Regions from separate parts of the Chryseobacterium urinae genome, predicted to be linked through region 2. Evidence: riboswitches for the same ligand, from Rfam matches in the RefSeq annotation. Region 2 holds a riboswitch; the other holds the start of a gene.
What was found. Region 2 has a riboswitch for S-adenosylmethionine ahead of QWT87_RS07885 (alpha/beta fold hydrolase). Riboswitches for the same ligand answer to the same signal wherever they lie in the genome.
Positions count from the first base shown of each region.

Region 1: linked by a shared signal. The riboswitch ahead of QWT87_RS07085 (TonB-dependent receptor plug domain-containing protein) and the one ahead of QWT87_RS07885 (alpha/beta fold hydrolase) in region 2 are both predicted to bind S-adenosylmethionine.

Region 1 covers NZ_JAULSJ010000008.1:137,314-141,754, reverse strand. Annotated here, with positions in the region: gene QWT87_RS07085 (TonB-dependent receptor plug domain-containing protein) at 1-2,321, opposite strand, end outside; SAM riboswitch class I at 2,416-2,519, opposite strand; gene QWT87_RS07080 (alpha-amylase family glycosyl hydrolase) at 2,904-4,441, opposite strand, start outside.
Region 2 covers NZ_JAULSJ010000010.1:8,302-12,742, forward strand. Annotated here, with positions in the region: gene QWT87_RS07875 (O-succinylhomoserine sulfhydrylase) at 1-245, opposite strand, end outside; gene QWT87_RS07880 (ACT domain-containing protein) at 281-1,825, opposite strand; gene QWT87_RS07885 (alpha/beta fold hydrolase) at 1,818-2,765, opposite strand; SAM riboswitch class I at 2,823-2,930, opposite strand; gene QWT87_RS07890 (MGH1-like glycoside hydrolase domain-containing protein) at 3,118-4,441, shown strand, end outside.

The DNA of each region.
Region 1 (4,441 bases), on a different contig from region 2:
AGATCCGGAAAGACATCAAACACATTATTGGCTCCGACGGTTAAGTTAATATTTTTTGTGAAATCATATCCTACACTCACATCGGTTACTACTTTGGGATTAAATTCCTGAACTCCTCCAAACGGATATCCGTCGCGGATCACTTTCCCGAAGTAAGTATTTCTCACCAGAAAATTAAATTTTCCAACTCCGTAATTCAATCCTAAAGAAGCTTTGGTTTTGGGTGATAAACTTTCGATGATATTGATCTGATCCGGTCCGAAAAATTCATTCTGCGGTGTCTGAAGATTAGCAGGGAAATGGAAATCTGTAATTTTTGTTTCGGTATAATTTCCGGCAAGATTGATATTTAAATTGCCTCCTCCTATTTTCCAGTCGTAGGCAACTACCAGATCTACTCCTTTGGTTTCCGTATCAACGGCATTGGCAAAAAATCTTCCGCTTTCCACACCATAAACCGCCAATCGGTCATCTGTAATATTACTTGTAATCACGATTCGGTCTTTCACTTTAATTAAATATCCGTCAACCGTAATAGAAAGTTTATTTACCGGCTTTAAAGTAAATCCAACGCTTCCGTTCACCGAAGTTTCCTGTTTTAATTTGTCGAAGCCAAGTGCTTTTGCTGCTTCGCTGTCGTTATTAAAAATTCCTTTGGTAACAATTGAATTTCCTGTGGTGGAAATATCTGCATAAGAATTGTTAAAATACTGCTGCTGAAGAGATGGCGCTCTAAAGCCTGTTCCCACCGCAGCACGAACTGCATAATTTTTTACAAATTCGTACCTTACCGCCAATTTTCCGTTCAGTGTACTTCCAAAATCTGAATAGTTTTCGAATCTTCCGGCAAGGTCTACATTTAATTTTTTATCCAGATCATAAGAAACATCGGCATAAACCGCAGTTGAATGTCTGGATTTTGAAAGTGCGTTTTGTGGTGAAAATCCAATAAACGACTGCGCTCCTCCTGCTCCGGAGATATTATCCGGATTGGTAGTTGCCGTCACAGGATTTCCGAAAATATCATATCTCATATAGGAAGCCTGATCTCCTGCTTTAATGTCGTACTGCTCAAACCTGAATTCTCCACCGAATGCGATATTGAAGTTCCTGATGTTTTTTGAAACATCAAGATTAATTGTATTCTGAAGAAAACTGTGTGCTCCCGCATAAAAATCTGTTGGTGACTTGGCTCCTAAAGATGCATTAACGGTGTTGCTTACATCATAATTGAATGTATTGCTTCCGAATGTATTGCTAAGGTCAAAAAACCAGTCGTCTTTATTATATTTTGCTCCGACTGCATAAGAAATGTCATAGATTTTCGAGCCTAAAGCCGGCTGAAAACCGTTCGGATAAATAGAATAAACATTGTTTGAAGTTTCACTCGGCAATCTTCTGAAACCGTAACCCTGCCCTTCTTTAATACTGAAGCCTCCGAAGGAATATATTTTAAACTGATCGTTCAAAGGATATTCGGAATTAAAAAATAACTGCGCCTGCTTTATTTTTGCATCACCGATCTGGAAATTAAAATCATCCCGGGTTAAACCATTGGCAAGAATTTTCTGATCGTCCAGCGCTTTTGCAGCATTAAAATCCGGAGCAAAATCATACGCGAAATTATCACCGTAAATATCAAGATTATGATTCTGCGTTCTTGTTGTTTTTCCTCGTTGGTTTAATTGCAGGGATAAACTGATATAGCCGTCTTTTTTCCCTAAAGAAGTTCCGTAGTTGGCTGCTGCCTGATAGGTTTCGCCATCATTTCTTCCGGAAATTCCGTAATTAAGGCTGGCTGTTCCGCCAAGATTCTTTTTGAGGATAATATTAATAACTCCTGCAATGGCATCGGAGCCGTATTGTGCTGCTGCACCATCTCTCAGAACTTCAATTCTGTCGATGGCGATTACCGGAATGGTGCTTAAGTCTGTTCCTACAGAGCCGTTTCCGACTGTATTCTGATAATTAACTAAAGAAGTAGTATGTCTTCTTTTTCCGTTAACGAGAACCAGAACCTGATCAGGTCCCATTCCTCTCAAAGTAACAGGATCGATATGTTCTGTACCGTCTGAAGCCGACTGCCGGACTGAGTTGAAAGACGGGATAACATAATTCAGTAAATCCTGAACGGTAATTTGCGGTGAAGACTGCTGTATTTTTTCGATGTTGATGATGTCTACCGGAACCGGTGTTTCCAGTTTTGTGCGTTTTGCATTTCGGTTTCCTACAATTACGACATCTTCTATCTGCTGTTCTTTTTCCTGTGCCGATAAAAATCCTATTGCTAAAAGGAGTACGCTTACGCTGAGTTTTTTCATTCTATTCAGTGCTTTAAAAAAATTAATTTAAAATGGTTTGCCGAAACAAACATAAAGACCTTCAAGAAGCTGGAATTCATACGGAATACAGAATCACTTATCTTCCCCCAATCGGGTTGGAATTAGCACCTTTTCATCAGAAAATGTCGGTTGCTAAGGTTTCTCAGGGCCAAATCCCTCCACCTTTCTTGATAAATCTACTGCAAAAGTAGACTAATAATTTTTAATCTGCAAACCAATTTAGAATTTGAATTTTTCAGAGCTGCCAAAATTGTGAATAAGATGTGGATAACGCGTGAATTATGTATTAGGAACATATTAATTTCATGTTGGTATGCAAAAATTAATTGTAGATAAACAATTTTTCAATTGTGAGTAAAATATGAATAACCTATTGGTAAAGTATGAATATGATATGGAAAACCTTCTATTTTAGTGTGGAAAAAATTGTGAATAAAGTATTGAAAAGCCGTTAGTATCGTATTAACAAACTCTGTTTTCACTGCGGATAAAATATGAATAAACAAAAAAAGAGACCGCTTTCGCGATCTCTCCATATAAACTTTTGAAGTTATCCACAGGTTATTTCACAATCATTTTCTGGATTGAAACTCCCGTATCTGATTTTAAATGAACCAAATACGTTTCTGCAGGATAATTTGTTTTTAATTCGTACGTTCCGTTTTCATTATTCAATTTAAATGAATCCATTTTTTTACCGCTCATATCGTAGATAAAGACTTCCCCATTCTTCGCTTTGTGGTAAATTAATTTAGCCACACCATTTTTCACAGGGTTATCCGCAATCTGTAAAGAAAGCTTATTTTCGGCATTCATGTCTGTTGTGGATAAAATTCCCACATAATTACCGAAAATTCTGAATTCTCCCGGCTGAAGAGTAATCGGAGCCGTTGTAGAAGTTACATTAGAAACAGAGTTATCCATTAGATTCTGCCACTGACCTACATACGGAAAATACGGAACCACACTTTGAGCTGCCGTTGTGTAATTTGCTAACACCACTACATTTTTCACTCCGTTCGTAATTGCGTTGTCGTAAACGTAAATTCTCGTAATTAATCCATTCGGATCGTTTGCCAGATTATTGGATTCTACAGTATATGTTTTTGACTTGAAAACCGGATAGATATTTCTGAAATTGATAATCTTCGCCCAGGTATCATAAACCGCTTTTCTGTTCACATCTGTATCATATCCTAAAGTAAATGCAATCGGCTTTTCATCGGTTCTGCAACCGTTATTAATGGTTCCGTTTGTACATCTGTTGATACTGAATTCGTATCCAAGTTCTCCGAACTGCCAGATCATTTTCGGACCGGGAATAGTGAAGAACGTCGCTCCGAAAGCTTTCATTCTGTCTAAAGCTGTATTAAGGTTTTTAACATCATAGCTTCCGTTTACCGCACCATAAGCAAGATTTTTAAACATTAATCTTTCTTCATCATGACTTTCTCCGTAACCTACCGCTCTCATTTCAGAGAATCCATGCAGCGTATGATTCATTCTGTCGAAATTACTGTTTTCTTTATAGCCCATTGTATTCTGGTTATAAGATCCGTTCTGGTTATTCCACATCATTACTCCTTTTCCTTCTGCAACTCTGTAGTTTGCCCACTGCTGCTCTTCGGCATCAGTTCCCAAATGTTCAAAAATCATGTAAGAATTCGGATCAAGAGCCCATTGTTTGTCTGCATAGTATTTCAGGATATCTACTCTGTCCTGCTGATAAGCGTTTGTACAGGTTTCGTCGTTTTCAGAACAGCTTTGCGTGAACCCTTTGGTTAAATCCCAACGGAAACCATCTACATGATATTCCGTTAACCATTGCTGAAGGCATCTTTCAACGTAATATTTCGTTGAAGTACTTGTATGGTTAAAATCATTGAATACATTATAAGAATGTTTAGGAACCTGATTGAAGTAAGGATTATTGGCAGCAATATCTCCGTAACCATCTCCATCCGGATCAACATTCCAAAGTCTTGCGAGCGGAGAACGACCTGTTGCATGATTGAAGGCAATATCCAGAATTACAGCAATTCCGTTCTGGTGACACAAATCTACAAATTCTTTGAATTTTTCCGGTGTTCCGTACGCTT
Region 2 (4,441 bases):
GCAATTTTATCGGTAAATTCTGTTACGTTCGGATTCGAAAAACGGCTGTATAAATTTTTTGGTTTTTCTTCCGCAAAGCTCGCTCTCATGTCTTCCGCATCCTGAAAAATAAAGCTGGATGTGAGATACAAAGGGGTTGAATGCTCATCAAACTGGGTTCTTTCAGTCTGGGTTCTTATGGCAAAGGTTTCAAAATTGGTTGATGGTTGATGGTTGTCAGTTGATAGTTTTTCTTCGTTATTCATCACTAATACATTTTACATTTGTACTTTTCACAGAATCATTTCGTTTCACTTACTCTTAAAATGTCTCCGAATACACCTCTTGCCGTAACTATTGCGCCGGCGCCGGCTCCCATGATGACGATTGGGTTTTCTCCGTAACTTTCGGTGTAGATTTCGAAGATTGAGTCTGAGCCTTTCAGTTGTCCTAAAGCGGAGGTTGCCGGAACGGAAATTAATTTCACATCGAGTTCTCCTTTTTCTTTCTGCAAATCTCCGTGAAGATCTCCCACATATCTTAAAACGTGTCCTTCTTTCTGATTTTCTTTGATTTTCTGATATTCCGCATCTAATTCGTCCAGTCTTGAAAGGAATTCTGATTTGGAAACAGAAAGCAGATTTTCAGGAACAAGATTCTGAATTTTAATATCTTCAAACTCATTGATTAGATCTAATTCTCTCGCCAAAATCAATAATTTTCTTCCCACATCGTTTCCTGACAGGTCTTCTCTCGGATCGGGTTCTGTATATCCTTTTTCCAACGCTTCATTGATGATGGTGGAAAACTTATCGTCTCTCAAAGAAAAATTATTGAAAACATAGCTTAATGTTCCCGAGAAAACGCCTTTAATTCTTGTGATATTTTCTCCTGAAAGGTGTAGAAGTTTAATGGTGTCAATCAATGGTAAACCGGCCCCCACATTGGTTTCGTAGAGATAGCGTCTGTTGTTTTTGTTCAACGTATATCTTAGTTGACGGTATTCTGAAATGGGAAGGGTGTTAAAAATTTTGTTGGAGGAAACGAGATCGAAGCCGTTTTCCGCCAAAGTGTGGTAATTTTTTACGAAGTCTTTGCTTGCGGTGTTATCCACAACGATTAAATTTTCAAGCTGATTTTCTTTGGAAAACCTAATGAGTTCCTGAACATCGGAAGGTTTTTCTGCTGTTAAAACCTCATCATTCCAATTGCTGTCGAATCCTTTTTTGTTGAATGCTATTTTCCTGGAATTGGCGACTGCAACTACTTTCAGGTCTATTTTTTTTCGTCTTTTAATTTCTTCCGAAGATTCCAAAACCTGCTGTATTAAGGTCTTCCCTACGTTTCCGTGACCGATGATTGCCAGATGAACGGTTTTCGGTTTTTTGGAAATTTCAGATTCGATGATATTTTTTGCTTTTTCGTCCTGTGAAGATGTCACAACGATATTTACCCGTTTTTCGGCTGCAATCTGGTTTAAAAGCAATGGGAAAACATTATTTCTTGCGAGTTCCGCTAAAACTTTGTTGAAGTCTTCTGCAACAAATCCTAACACCGACACATTATTGATGCTGTATATCTGAGAAACTTTCCCCGATTTTCTTTCTGGTTCAAATTCGTCAATCAGACAATTGACTGCTTTTTCGGAATCGTTTTCATGAACTAAAATGGAGATTCCGTTTTCAATTGCCTGCTGGGAAATTACTCCCACACTGATTCGCGCCAAAGTAAGCGCTTTAAAAATTCGTCCGTCGATCCCGATTTCACCTAAGAAATCTTCTCCTTCAAATTTGATGATGGATCTGTTTTTTAAAAATTTTATTTCGTTAGCATTAATCTTACTCATTTTTCAAAATATTTTTAATGATCGTATTTAATTGTTTATATTCCATTAAGAAGGCATCGTGCCCATGAACTGAGGTGATCTCGTGATAGAAGACATCTTTGTTTTTCTCTTTCAGCCTTTCAAAACACATTCGGATTTCTGAAGCGGGGAAAAATAAATCTGTATCTACAGAGATCATGTGCATTCGCGCCTGAATTTTTTCCAAATGTTCTTCATTGGCATTGATATTCATCAGCAAATGATTCATGAGCTTGTATGATTTTAAACTAAATCTTTCGTTTAAAGCTTTTCCGTGATAAACAAGCCAGTCTTCCGACTCTAATCTCTGCTTTTCTTCACTGAATCTGTTTTGAAATCTGTTATTTAACGATTCAGGTGTTCTGTAACACAGCATCGCATGAATTCTTGCTTTTTGCAATGGTTCATCGTTTTGGTTTAGTAAAAATTTCTGAACGAGACACTGTGCATGAAGCCAGTCGTGGGTTTTAAAATCGCAGGCTACCGGGATGAAAATTTCGGCAAGTTTTGGATTTTTCACTAGCATTTCCCAACCGATTCCGCCTCCTAAAGAACCTCCAATAATGGCGTGTAAACTTTTGATATTTAAAATTTCAAGACCTTTCAAAAATATGTTTGCTATATCTGAGGGCGTGAAATCTTCACATTTATCAATAAAAAAATCATCAAATCCGTTTCCGGGAATATTGAAGCACAGAACGGTGTATTGGTCGGTATCGATTACCTGATGTTCTCCAACCAGTTGTTTCCACCATCCTTTTTCTCCGGAAACATTGGAATTTCCGGTTAAAGCATGATTCACTAAAATGATCGGGGCAGAAAACAGGTCTTTCCCGAAAAGCTGATAGCTCAACGGGATATTGTATTCCTTTTGGGAATCGGTACGATACGAAAAATTAATATGTTTAAGTTCTGTTTTCAATTCTATTATTTTAATACAATTGAAAATGCCACAGGAAATGGCTGAAAGAACTTCAGTGAGTTATCTGTCCAAAATAATTCTGGTAGAACGTAGCACCTTCATTGCTTGCGCAAAGGGTTGCTAAGGTTTCATAGGGTCTAATCCCTCAACCTTTCTTGATAACATTTTCAATATTTGAATGAACGAATGGTGCAAAGATAAAACTTTTCTTTTAAATATTTATAAAAATTTAATTTAATCTTACAAACCCCGATAAACAGAAGGCTTTCAGGGAAATATTAATAATAATTCAAATTTCGTGAGTTGGAATTTTTTCGCAAAAAAACTAACTTCGTAATGAAAATGATGAGATATGATTGCTGAAAAACAAAGATTACAAGACACAAACTGGAAAAACTGGGGACCTTACGTGAGTAACCGGCAATGGGGAAATGTACGCGAAGACTACAGCCCGAACGGCGATGCATGGAATTTCGCCAATCACAATAACGCAGAAAGCTATGCCTACCGTTGGGGAGAAGAAGGAATAGCGGGAATTTCTGATGCAAAGCAGCTTTTCTGTTTTGCGCTTTCGTTCTGGAACAAAAAAGATAAAATGGTGAAGGAGCGCTTCTTTGGACTGAGCAATCCACAGGGAAATCACGGAGAAGACATTAAAGAACTATTTTATTATCTGGATAATACACCTACTCACAGCTATATGAAAATGGTGTACAAATATCCGATTAATGCGTTTCCGTATGATGAACTGCTTTCTGAAAATGGAAAAAGAAGTAAAAAGGAAGCGGAATATGAAATTTTCGACACCGGAATTTTTGATCAGGATGAATATTTTGATATTTTTATAGAGTACGCTAAAGCAGAATACAACGATATTCTAGTAAGGGTAACGGTCTGCAACAGAAGCAATATAGTGGCTCCGATTGTAGTGGCTCCCACGGTGTGGTTCAGAAATAACTGGAAATGGGGTTACAATACATATAAAGGACAAATCAATGCTTCTCATGAAGGCTGCATCACCATCAACCATGACAGTGTTCCGATAAAAAAGTTTTATTCAAGAAATATTGCCGCGGAAAGTGTTTTCTGTGATAATGAAACCAACAGTCCGAAATTATATGGAACACCCTATCCGGGAAATACTTATTACAAGGATGGCATCAACGATTATATTACTTACGGAAGCAACACCGTGAATCCTGAAAAGAGAGGAACAAAAGCTTCTTTTTTAATTGATGAAGTTATTGAAGCCGGACAATCGAAAACGTTTGATTTCAGATTGTCTCCCAATGAACTGGAGAATCCGTTTTATGAATTTGATGAGATCTTTAACAGCAGAGTTGCTGAAGCGGATGAATTTTATGCCGAAATTCAGAATGATGTTTCTGATGACGATGAAAAAAACGTGCAAAGACAGGCTTTTGCAGGACTCCTCTGGAACAAGCAGTTTTATCATTATAATGTAGGAAAATGGCTGAAAGGCGATCCGAATTTTGAAGCTCCCAGAAATTTCAACCATTATGTCCGAAACACGGAGTGGAATCATATGCACAATAAAGACATCATCTCGATGCCTGATAAATGGGAATATCCTTGGTATGCAACTTGGGATCTTGCCTTCCATTGTGTTCCGTTTGCGATTATTGATGCGGAATTTGCGAAAGGACAGCTTCTTT